4 regions of the Paenibacillus sp. P46E genome follow, and region 2 is predicted to be linked to each of the others. Evidence: predicted binding sites of a transcription regulator. Region 2 holds the regulator's gene; each other region holds the start of a gene.
What was found. Region 2 encodes Rex, which represses fermentation and respiration genes when NADH is low (regulators of the CRP and FNR family bind a similar motif). Its sites were predicted from a motif close to TTGTGAAATATTTCACAA; they were not measured.
Positions count from the first base shown of each region.

Region 1: A3849_RS00395 (flavocytochrome c) is a predicted target of Rex. The motif match lies at 1,368-1,385, and genes of this name have one in related genera.
Region 3: A3849_RS19865 (cytochrome ubiquinol oxidase subunit I) is a predicted target of Rex. The motif match lies at 861-878, and genes of this name have one in related genera.
Region 4: A3849_RS06370 (phosphoketolase family protein) is a predicted target of Rex. The motif match lies at 1,243-1,260, and genes of this name have one in related genera.

Region 1 is NZ_LVYZ01000001.1:94,522-96,728, forward strand. Features, by position in the region: gene dcuS (DcuS/MalK family sensor histidine kinase) at 1-364, shown strand, start outside; gene A3849_RS00390 (response regulator) at 361-1,077, shown strand; gene A3849_RS00395 (flavocytochrome c) at 1,401-2,207, shown strand, end outside.
Region 2 is NZ_LVYZ01000110.1:119,043-121,249, forward strand. Features, by position in the region: gene A3849_RS31560 (amidohydrolase) at 1-641, opposite strand, end outside; gene A3849_RS31565 (redox-sensing transcriptional repressor Rex) at 628-1,281, opposite strand; gene dinG (ATP-dependent DNA helicase DinG) at 1,468-2,207, opposite strand, start outside.
Region 3 is NZ_LVYZ01000052.1:51,900-54,106, reverse strand. Features, by position in the region: gene A3849_RS19865 (cytochrome ubiquinol oxidase subunit I) at 1-747, opposite strand, end outside; gene A3849_RS19860 (cold-shock protein) at 970-1,200, opposite strand; gene A3849_RS19855 (cold-shock protein) at 1,396-1,596, opposite strand; gene A3849_RS19850 (S1C family serine protease) at 1,989-2,207, opposite strand, start outside.
Region 4 is NZ_LVYZ01000027.1:102,093-104,299, reverse strand. Features, by position in the region: gene A3849_RS06370 (phosphoketolase family protein) at 1-1,128, opposite strand, end outside; gene A3849_RS06365 (GntR family transcriptional regulator) at 1,396-2,118, opposite strand.

The sequences.
Region 1 (2,207 bases), on a different contig from region 2:
GGAATCTGCAGATCTGCAAGTGATGCATGAACTGATTACCATCACCGGTAATTTACTCGACAATGCCATGGAAGTACTCGAAGGCCACAGCGTTAAGGAAATTGAGCTTGCTTTTGATTACGACCGGGGGCGCCTGATCTCCACAGTGAGTGACAGCGGACCGGGAATCCCTGAAGCGCTTCGGGAGCAGATATTTGTGCAAGGATTCTCCACCAAGGGAGAACACAGGGGAATCGGACTCTATCTGGTCCGTAACAGTGTGGAGAAGCTGCATGGCCAGCTCCAGATCATACCCGGCCTGGAGCCGGGAACTACATTTATGGCCGATGTGCCATATGCGGTGAAGGAGGATGAGAACCGATGACCATACAAGTGCTGATCGTTGAAGATGATCCGATGGTAGCCAAGTTTAACCGCCATTACCTGGAGCAGATTCAGGGCTTTGAGTTCGCGGGCTGGGCTGCTTCAGGTGGTGAGGCCGTGCAGATGCTTGAGGAGCTTGCGGTTGATCTCATTCTACTGGATTTCCACATGCCGCGTACCAGTGGTCTGCAGCTGTTATCCGCTCTGAGGGAGCAGGGGAGTACGGTCGACATTATCGTCATCTCTGCAGCCAGCGATAATTCGAGCATCCGCAAAGCCCTTCAGCTGGGGGCCGTTGATTATTTGATCAAGCCATTTGAATTCTCCCGCTTTCAGGCGGCGCTGTCCGCGTACCGTGAGGAATACGCTCTGATGAAGCATAAAGAGAACCTCAGTCAGGAGCAGCTGGATAAGCTTCTACGTCATTCTCTTGGTACCGAGGAGGACAAGAGCCGCATGCTGCCCAAGGGTCTTACCGAAGGTACGCTGGAGAGCATTTGGAGCATTATACATAAGCTGGAGCAACCGGTGTTTTCGACCGAGGATATCACGGCAGCGGCTCCGATTTCGCGGATCTCCGTCCGGAAATACCTGGCGTTTCTCACAGAGGCGGGTATTCTGGAGATGGAGATCAGTTATGGAGCGGTGGGCAGGCCTGTATATATGTATACTGTGGCGGCTGAAGGCCGGGGAATTATTGCTAAGTATATTTAGGTGGAAAAAGTATCACTAATTGAGCTCACCATCTGTTTGTAAGATTCAGCCCATTTAGTTATACTTATTCCACTTTGTTTCAGATTCCTATGATTGAATGAACGATTGATTAAATTCAATGAGAAACATCGTTCGTGGAAATATAATGTAAATATACGAGGGGATTACTTTTTTATAAGCCTTGAGGTAAGTTTTTAAACTTCATCCCACAAAATCTGCTTACTTTAGTTACTTAATGATTTCTTTAATTACGTAAGCTTCCATGAACAGCCCCTTTGCCGCTATGATAATTGTGAAAATATGCACAAGGGGGCAACATTACAATGAAAAAGAAAGCAGCCGCTGCTCTTATTCTCATTCTTTCTGTTATGCTGGTGATCGCGGGATGCGACAACAACAACGGCAACAGCAACAACGCTGAGAGCAAGAGTAAGAACACTGAGACCAAAAAAGAAACAGAAGCAGTTTCAGGGGCATCTGAAGCAAGCTATACACCGTATGATCAATTAAAAGATAAATACGATATCATCATTGTGGGTGCGGGTGGTGCCGGCATGTCGGCAGCGCTTGAGGCTAAGGCTAAAGGCTTGAATCCGGTTATTCTTGAAAAGATGCCTATAGCGGGTGGAAATACGTCCAAATCCTCCTCCGGAATGAATGCTTCGCAGACGAAGTTCCAGAAAGAGCAAGGCATTGAAGACAGCAATGATTTATTTTATGAAGAGACCCTAAAGGGTGGTCATGATACCAATGACAAAGAGATGCTTCGTTTCTTCGTTGACAATTCCGCAAGTGCGATCGACTGGTTGGATTCCATTGGGATCCGTCTGAACAACATCACGATTACCGGCGGTATGAAGGAAAAGCGTACACACCGTCCTGAAGACGGTTCGGCAGTAGGACAATACCTGGTCAAAGGTTTGGTGAAAAACGTACAAGAAAAAGGTATTCCGCTGTTCGTGAATGCTGATGTCAAGGAAATTACCGAAAAAGACGGCAAGGTTAATGGGGTCAAGGTCCTCTTTAACCAGGCAGATGAAAAAACAATAACAGGTTCTGCTGTAATTGTGACAACCGGCGGTTTTGGAGCCAATAAGGAAATGATTGCAGAGGTTAGACCCGATTTGGAA
Region 2 (2,207 bases):
TGTGTATGCATTGGCAGGTTCAGGTCATGGGCAGCCTGTACAAATTTCACGAAAAATTCAGGAGGACAAGTGTAAGGGGCGTGCGGGGAAATCATCGTTGTGATTCTTCCATCCGCCTTTCCATGCCAGTTCCGCGCAAAGGCTATCGCCTCCACCAGCTTATGGTTCTGTACAACCTCCGGACAGAGGCCGATAACCCCGCGCATAAGCACGGCACGCATTCCCGATTGCTCAGAAACCTCAGCAACCCTGTCCATATGGTCATACATATCGAGGAAGGTGGTTGTACCACCCTTCAGCATTTCCAGCACAGACAAAGAGGTTCCCCAGTAGACATCGTCACTGGTGAATTTCTCTTCCATGGGCCACATCTTCTCCTGCAGCCAGTTCTGAAGGACCATGTCATCCCCATATCCGCGGAGCAGAGACATGGCCGTGTGGCCATGCGTGTTGACCAGACCCGGCATGAACAGCAGACGGCTGCCGTCAACGGTCTGTGTCCCTTCTTCAATGACAGGCTTGTCTTCTCCTATGTATGTGATGAGATCATTCTCTATAGTCATATAGCCGCTTAGAACCGGATTCACCGTACCCGGCACCAGAAATCGTCCATTTACAATGACAGTCTTATTGATGTTCATCTTCTACTTCGTCCTTTCCATCATGCAAATAATAGGCCAGACTCTGCAAATCGGTAGTAAAATCAGCAGCGTGAATCCGGATGTTAGACGGTGTCTTCAAGATTACAGGTGCAAAATTAAGGATCGCCTCAATGCCTGAATCCACCAGAATATCTGCAACATTCTGTGCTTCACTATCCGGTACAGTGATAATACCGATGCGGATACCCTGCTCGCGGATCGTGCTTCCCAGCTCTTCCATGGGCTGGACAACGAGTGAGTTGATTTTCTGCCCGACCTTAGGAGCATAGGAATCAAAAACAGCAGTGATTTTCATCGTGTCCTTCAAGTATGCATTGTAATTAGAGAGCGCATGGCCGAGATTACCAGCACCCACTAATGCCACGTTGATCTGCTGGTCAAGCTTCAGGATATGACGGATTTTCTCAATCAGGTATGACACATCATAGCCAATACCTTTTCTGCCGAAATCCCCGAAATAGGCCAAATCTTTGCGGATTTGCGCCGGATTCAGATCCAGTTTTTGTCCCAGTTCCTGGGAAGATACGGTGGAGATTTCACGCTTCAGAAGATCATTCAGGAAGCGCAGGTACACTGGAAGTCTGCGTACCACGGCCTCCGATATTTTATCCGATTTCATATTTTCTCCTCCTAAAAGTTTTGTGAGCAATGCATCATAGTATTACTTCGTACAAAACTCACTTCGTAAGCATATGCCAAGTTTTGTAAGCATAAGTACAATCCGTTCCCTGGCGTCTCAGCTTAAACCGGACACCAGAAGAACGGAGTTTCGTTATTCATTGGCTAGATTTGATATGATTGCAGGTTAAGATATGCTGCCGTCTTCGAGCCATTCTGCAATGCGCGGAACCATCTGATCCGTCAGCATATGCTCCATTTTGGGTCCAGGCAGCGAGTAGAGGAAATACTTTCCATAATAAGATTCGATCACCCTGGTATCATATACTATAACAATACCCCGGTCCTGGGCAGTACGCACCAGCCGGCCGAAACCCTGTTTGAAGCGGATAACCGCCTGGGGAACCGACAGCTTCATAAACGGGTTCTTTTTCTGAGCCTGAAGCAGCTCGGCCTTAGCTTCCGCAAGCGGATGGTTCGGCGGCTGAAAAGGCAGTCTGACAATGGCCAGACAGGTCAAAGCCTCACCCGGAATATCCACACCTTCCCAGAAGCTGCTTGTTCCGAGCAATACAGAGGCGGAGCTGTCCTGAAAACGCCGGATCAGCTTGCTCCGGCTGCCGCCTTCCACTCCCTGTCCCAGTACAGTTATATCCTCAGAGACGAGCGCCTCCTTCAGAGGATCAAAGACCTGGCGCAGCATTTTATAGGATGTGAAGAGCACCAGCATCCGGCCCCGTGTTGCTACAGCGGCCTCCGCCAATGAATGTACCAGCTTATCGACAAAACGGGCATCACCCACACTGCCTTTGACACTGGGGAAATCACGCGGTATCACCAGAAGTGCCTGTTCACGGTACTTAAACGGAGATGGGAGCAGCGCTGTCATCAGCCTTCCCTGTTCAGCGGACTCGCCCAGTCCCAGAT
Region 3 (2,207 bases), on a different contig from region 2:
CTTCATCGGTTGAGTCCCAACCAGATACTGCGCCTGGGCATGACCCGCAATGGCTACACCGAACGATGAAATGATGCCGACAATCGCAGCAATCTCAAATGATTTGCGGAAAAAGGAAACATCCTGCTTCTTCAGCAATTTATATGCGCTAATTCCCGTGACCAGGAAGGCGCCTGTAGCGTACGCGGCGAGAACCGTATGCGGGAACTCGACCAGCAATTGTCCATTCGTAATCAATGCCCATATATCATTCATTTCAGCCCGTCCATTATTGATAGCAAAACCTACCGGATGCTGCATGAACGAGTTGGCCAGCAGAATCCAGAAAGCTGACAGCATGGTTCCGAGCGCTACCAGCCAGATCGAGACCAGGTGGACACGTTTGGATACCTTATCCCAGCCGAAAATCCAAATTCCAATAAACGTAGATTCCAGAAAGAAAGCAAGCAGCGCTTCAATCGCTAGTGGAGCTCCAAATACATCGCCGACAAAACGCGAGTAGTCAGACCAGTTCATCCCGAACTGAAATTCCTGCAGAATTCCTGTTACTACGCCCACAGCGAAGTTAATCAGGAAAAGCTTTCCCCAGAACTGCGCCATTCTTTTGTACTCATCATTGCCTTTTCTGACATACATCGTCTCCATGATTGCAATCAAGAGCGCGAGTCCAATTGATACCGGTACAAAGAAATAATGAAAAATTGTCGTCGACGCAAATTGTAATCGCGACAGCATCACTGTATCCATATTTCTCCCCTTCCTTCTCCCCATTCGATATGTCTATTTTGTCAAAAATTCAAAGGGTTAAGTGTGATATTTATCACATTATACACCCTATTCAGGCTTAAAATTCAATAAATTTGTGACAAATATCACAATATTGCATCCTGAAAGCAAAAAAAATAAGACGGTTTTACCGTCTTGATTGTGTTCATTATTCTATAGAAGCTTGACTCATAAAGGCATTGGTTAGGTAATGGAAATACCCTTCTTCAGCGATTTCAAATCGCCATTGGAATTGAGCAGCTGCGGCAGCATCTTCATACTGCGTTCCATCGGGGAGTGACAGAGACGGCAAGAAGGCGCATGTTCAAATGCGAAATTATCCCTCATCCATCCATTACATCCATCGTTGGTACAGGCCCAAATTGCGGTATTTTCTTCCGGTACTTCCTCCAAAGGCTTCTTCCGGTAGTTCATTGCCGTTCCTCCCTTCCTTTATGTCACAAGTTGAGAATCCAGACAAGTAGAAACGACATTGCCGTCCTTGATGTTAAGGACGGCAACCGTTTCACGAGAAATATAAGGGACCGATATTGCATGAAGCATATAATTCCTTATATTTGAAAAAAAGACCGTCCCAACTTTCACAAGCGGGGACGGTACCTTCTATTATTACAGTTTTACAACGTTTTCGGCTTGTGGTCCGCGGTTGCCTTGAACAACGTTGAATTCAACGCGTTGGCCTTCGTCCAAAGTTTTGAAGCCGTCGCCAGTAATTGCGCTGAAGTGAACGAATACGTCGCTTCCGCCTTCAACTTCGATGAAACCGAATCCTTTTTCTGCGTTGAACCATTTAACTGTACCTGTTTGCATGTGTGTTACCTCCACAAATTTAAATTAATATGTTCTTTTTATCTTCAAACAAAGAAAAAATTCACACATTGAGAAAGGTTGTAATCCATTTGACAGCCCTTTTCAATGCGAGAATTAGGTATCAATTGTATGATTAATTTCATGTTACCACACCTCAATAACAAAGGCAAGCTGTCCTATCCGAATTTCTCCGTTTTTTCACTATTTAGGTTAACCTTCCAATGTAAGGGCTGCCAGTTGGCCTAAATTGTATAACTACCGACTTCAACACTATCTTTTACCCCATTTTCACAGCTTAGAAACGGCTGCCGCTCATAAATTATAAATCATTTATGGGGCGGCGCCGCTCCCTGATGTGACTGCCTCTATATTATATACTGCCTCACAGGCTTTTATTCCTCCGGCTTCTCCAGAAGTTTTACTGTAACCTGCTTCACGGCTCCATTGCGGTAAAAGGTGATTCTAAGGTCATCACCGATCTTGGTATGATCGTACAGGTACTTGCGCAGTGCCAGTGTAGATGTAATGGATTGATCATCAAACTTCGTAATTACATCATTGAACTGCAGGCCCGCATCCTTAGCAGGTCCAACTGCATCCAGAACGACAAC
Region 4 (2,207 bases), on a different contig from region 2:
GTCTTTGATCAGTTTGCCGGCGTTAGTTACAGGGTTCATCCCCATACGTCTGTCGCCAGTAGGCAGAATTTCTGCGAGGTCCGCATTCAAACGGCCATTCTCGTCGAACAATTCTTCAGGTCTATAGCTGTTCAGCCATTCAAGCAACGCCGGAGCGTGCTTCATGTTCTTTTGATCCACCGGAATCGGAACCTGGTGGGCACGGAAAGAGCCTTCATTCGGCACCTTATCCCATTCTTTAGGACCGGTCCAGCCTTTAGGCGTACGGAACACAAGCATCGGCCATACAGGACGGGTGGTGTCATTGTTCTCACGTGCATTCTTTTGAATCGCTTCAATCTTCTCAATAATAGTATCCAGAACCTTCGCCATTTCCGGATGCATCAGATCTGGATTTTCACCTTCTACAAAGAACGGTTCCCAACCCATACCTGCAAAATAATTGGTTAACTCCTCTTTGGACATACGGGACAGAATGGTCGGATTGCTGATCTTGAAGCCGTTCAAGTGCAGAATCGGCAGAACCGCACCATCTGTAATCGGATTGATGAACCGGTTGGAGAGCCAGGAAGCAGCCAGTGGTCCGGTTTCAGCCTCACCATCGCCCACAACTACTGCAGAGATCAGATCCGGGTAATCCAGAATGGCACCCACGCTGTGGGACAGGGAATAACCAAGTTCTCCGCCTTCATGAATCGATCCTGGAGTTTCCGGAGCCGCATGTGAAGCCACACCGCCAGGGAAAGAGAATTGTTTGAACAATTTTTTGAGGCCAGGAATATCCTGGGTAATTTCCGGGTAGATCTCTGTGTAGCTTCCATCCAGATAAGAGTTGGATACCATAACCTGGCCGCCATGGCCTGGACCTTCAACATAGAACATATTCAAATCATATTTGGAAATGACACGGTTCAGATGCGCATAAATAAAGTTCTGGCCAGGGATCGTACCCCAGTGTCCAATAGGTTTAACTTTGACATCCGCGTCCTTCAATGGTTCTCTTAACAACGGATTATCCTTCAAATAGAGCTGTCCTACCGATATGTAGTTGGTTGCACGCCAGTAAGCATCAAGTTTTGCTAAATACGTTTTAGATGAAAAATCCACGGGTAAAGTTGACAATCCCATTTCAATCCACTCCCATTCCTTTTTTCTATTTCCTGAACATAATTATTTCTACAATTACATCATACCGCCGCGTTTATAAAATTCAATCATTTTGATAATTGATACGGTCCAATTTTGTGAAATTTTGAACATAGTATGAATAACGGAGCAAATCACTTACAAAAAAATCTTTATTTTTATAAATATGTAACTATATGTATCATTGTATGCATGCCTGAAAACACAAAAAAGACCAGGGAATATTCCCCGGCCTGATCATAAGATACGTTATTGTACAGATACGAACGTGTTGAATTTGAGATATTTGTAGTGGAAGCGCATATGAGAGAACTCGAAGGGAGTACCATTATCCAGGAAGAAAATCCCCTCCATAATCCCTACTGGCTCATTCTCCTGCAGATGGAGCAGTTCTTGGTCATTAGCACCCGAAGGCTCAGCAAAAATAGACAAAAACGACTTGGTCACCGCCAGATTCCGCGATTCCTCCAGGTAATGAAAGATCGATCCTTCGATAATCGTCTGGTCCAGATTCTGGACAATCTTGATCGGAATGTAGCCCGTCTCAATCATGAACGGCTCGTCATCGAATAAGCGTAAGCGCACGATTTTGTATACAAAATCATGGGGCTGCAGGAACAAATCCCGCTGCAGCTCTTCCGTAGGCCGGATCACCTCGAAATCCAACACTTTCACCTTAGGCTTTTTGCCATGCATCTGAAAGTTGTCCGTAACCCCCAGATTGGAGCCCTCATAATTAAAGATCGATTCATTTTTTATGTATAATGGGTTGATAAAGGTGCCTGAACCCCGTTTTTTGAAAATAATTCCCGAGTTCTCCATCTTCATCAGTGCACGTTTGATGGAACTGCGGCTTACCTGGTAGGTTTCGCTAAGACTGCGCTCATCCGGTAGTCTCATATCGGCAAACTGTCCCGCAAAAATCTTCATTTTGAGGTCGTCAATAATTTGCTTATAGACAAATTGGGTCATGGGGTACTCCTTCTTCAGAACTGTAAAGAGCTAAATTTTCAATATTAAATATAACATAATTGTGAGAGGGATTATACAAAGTATTGTGG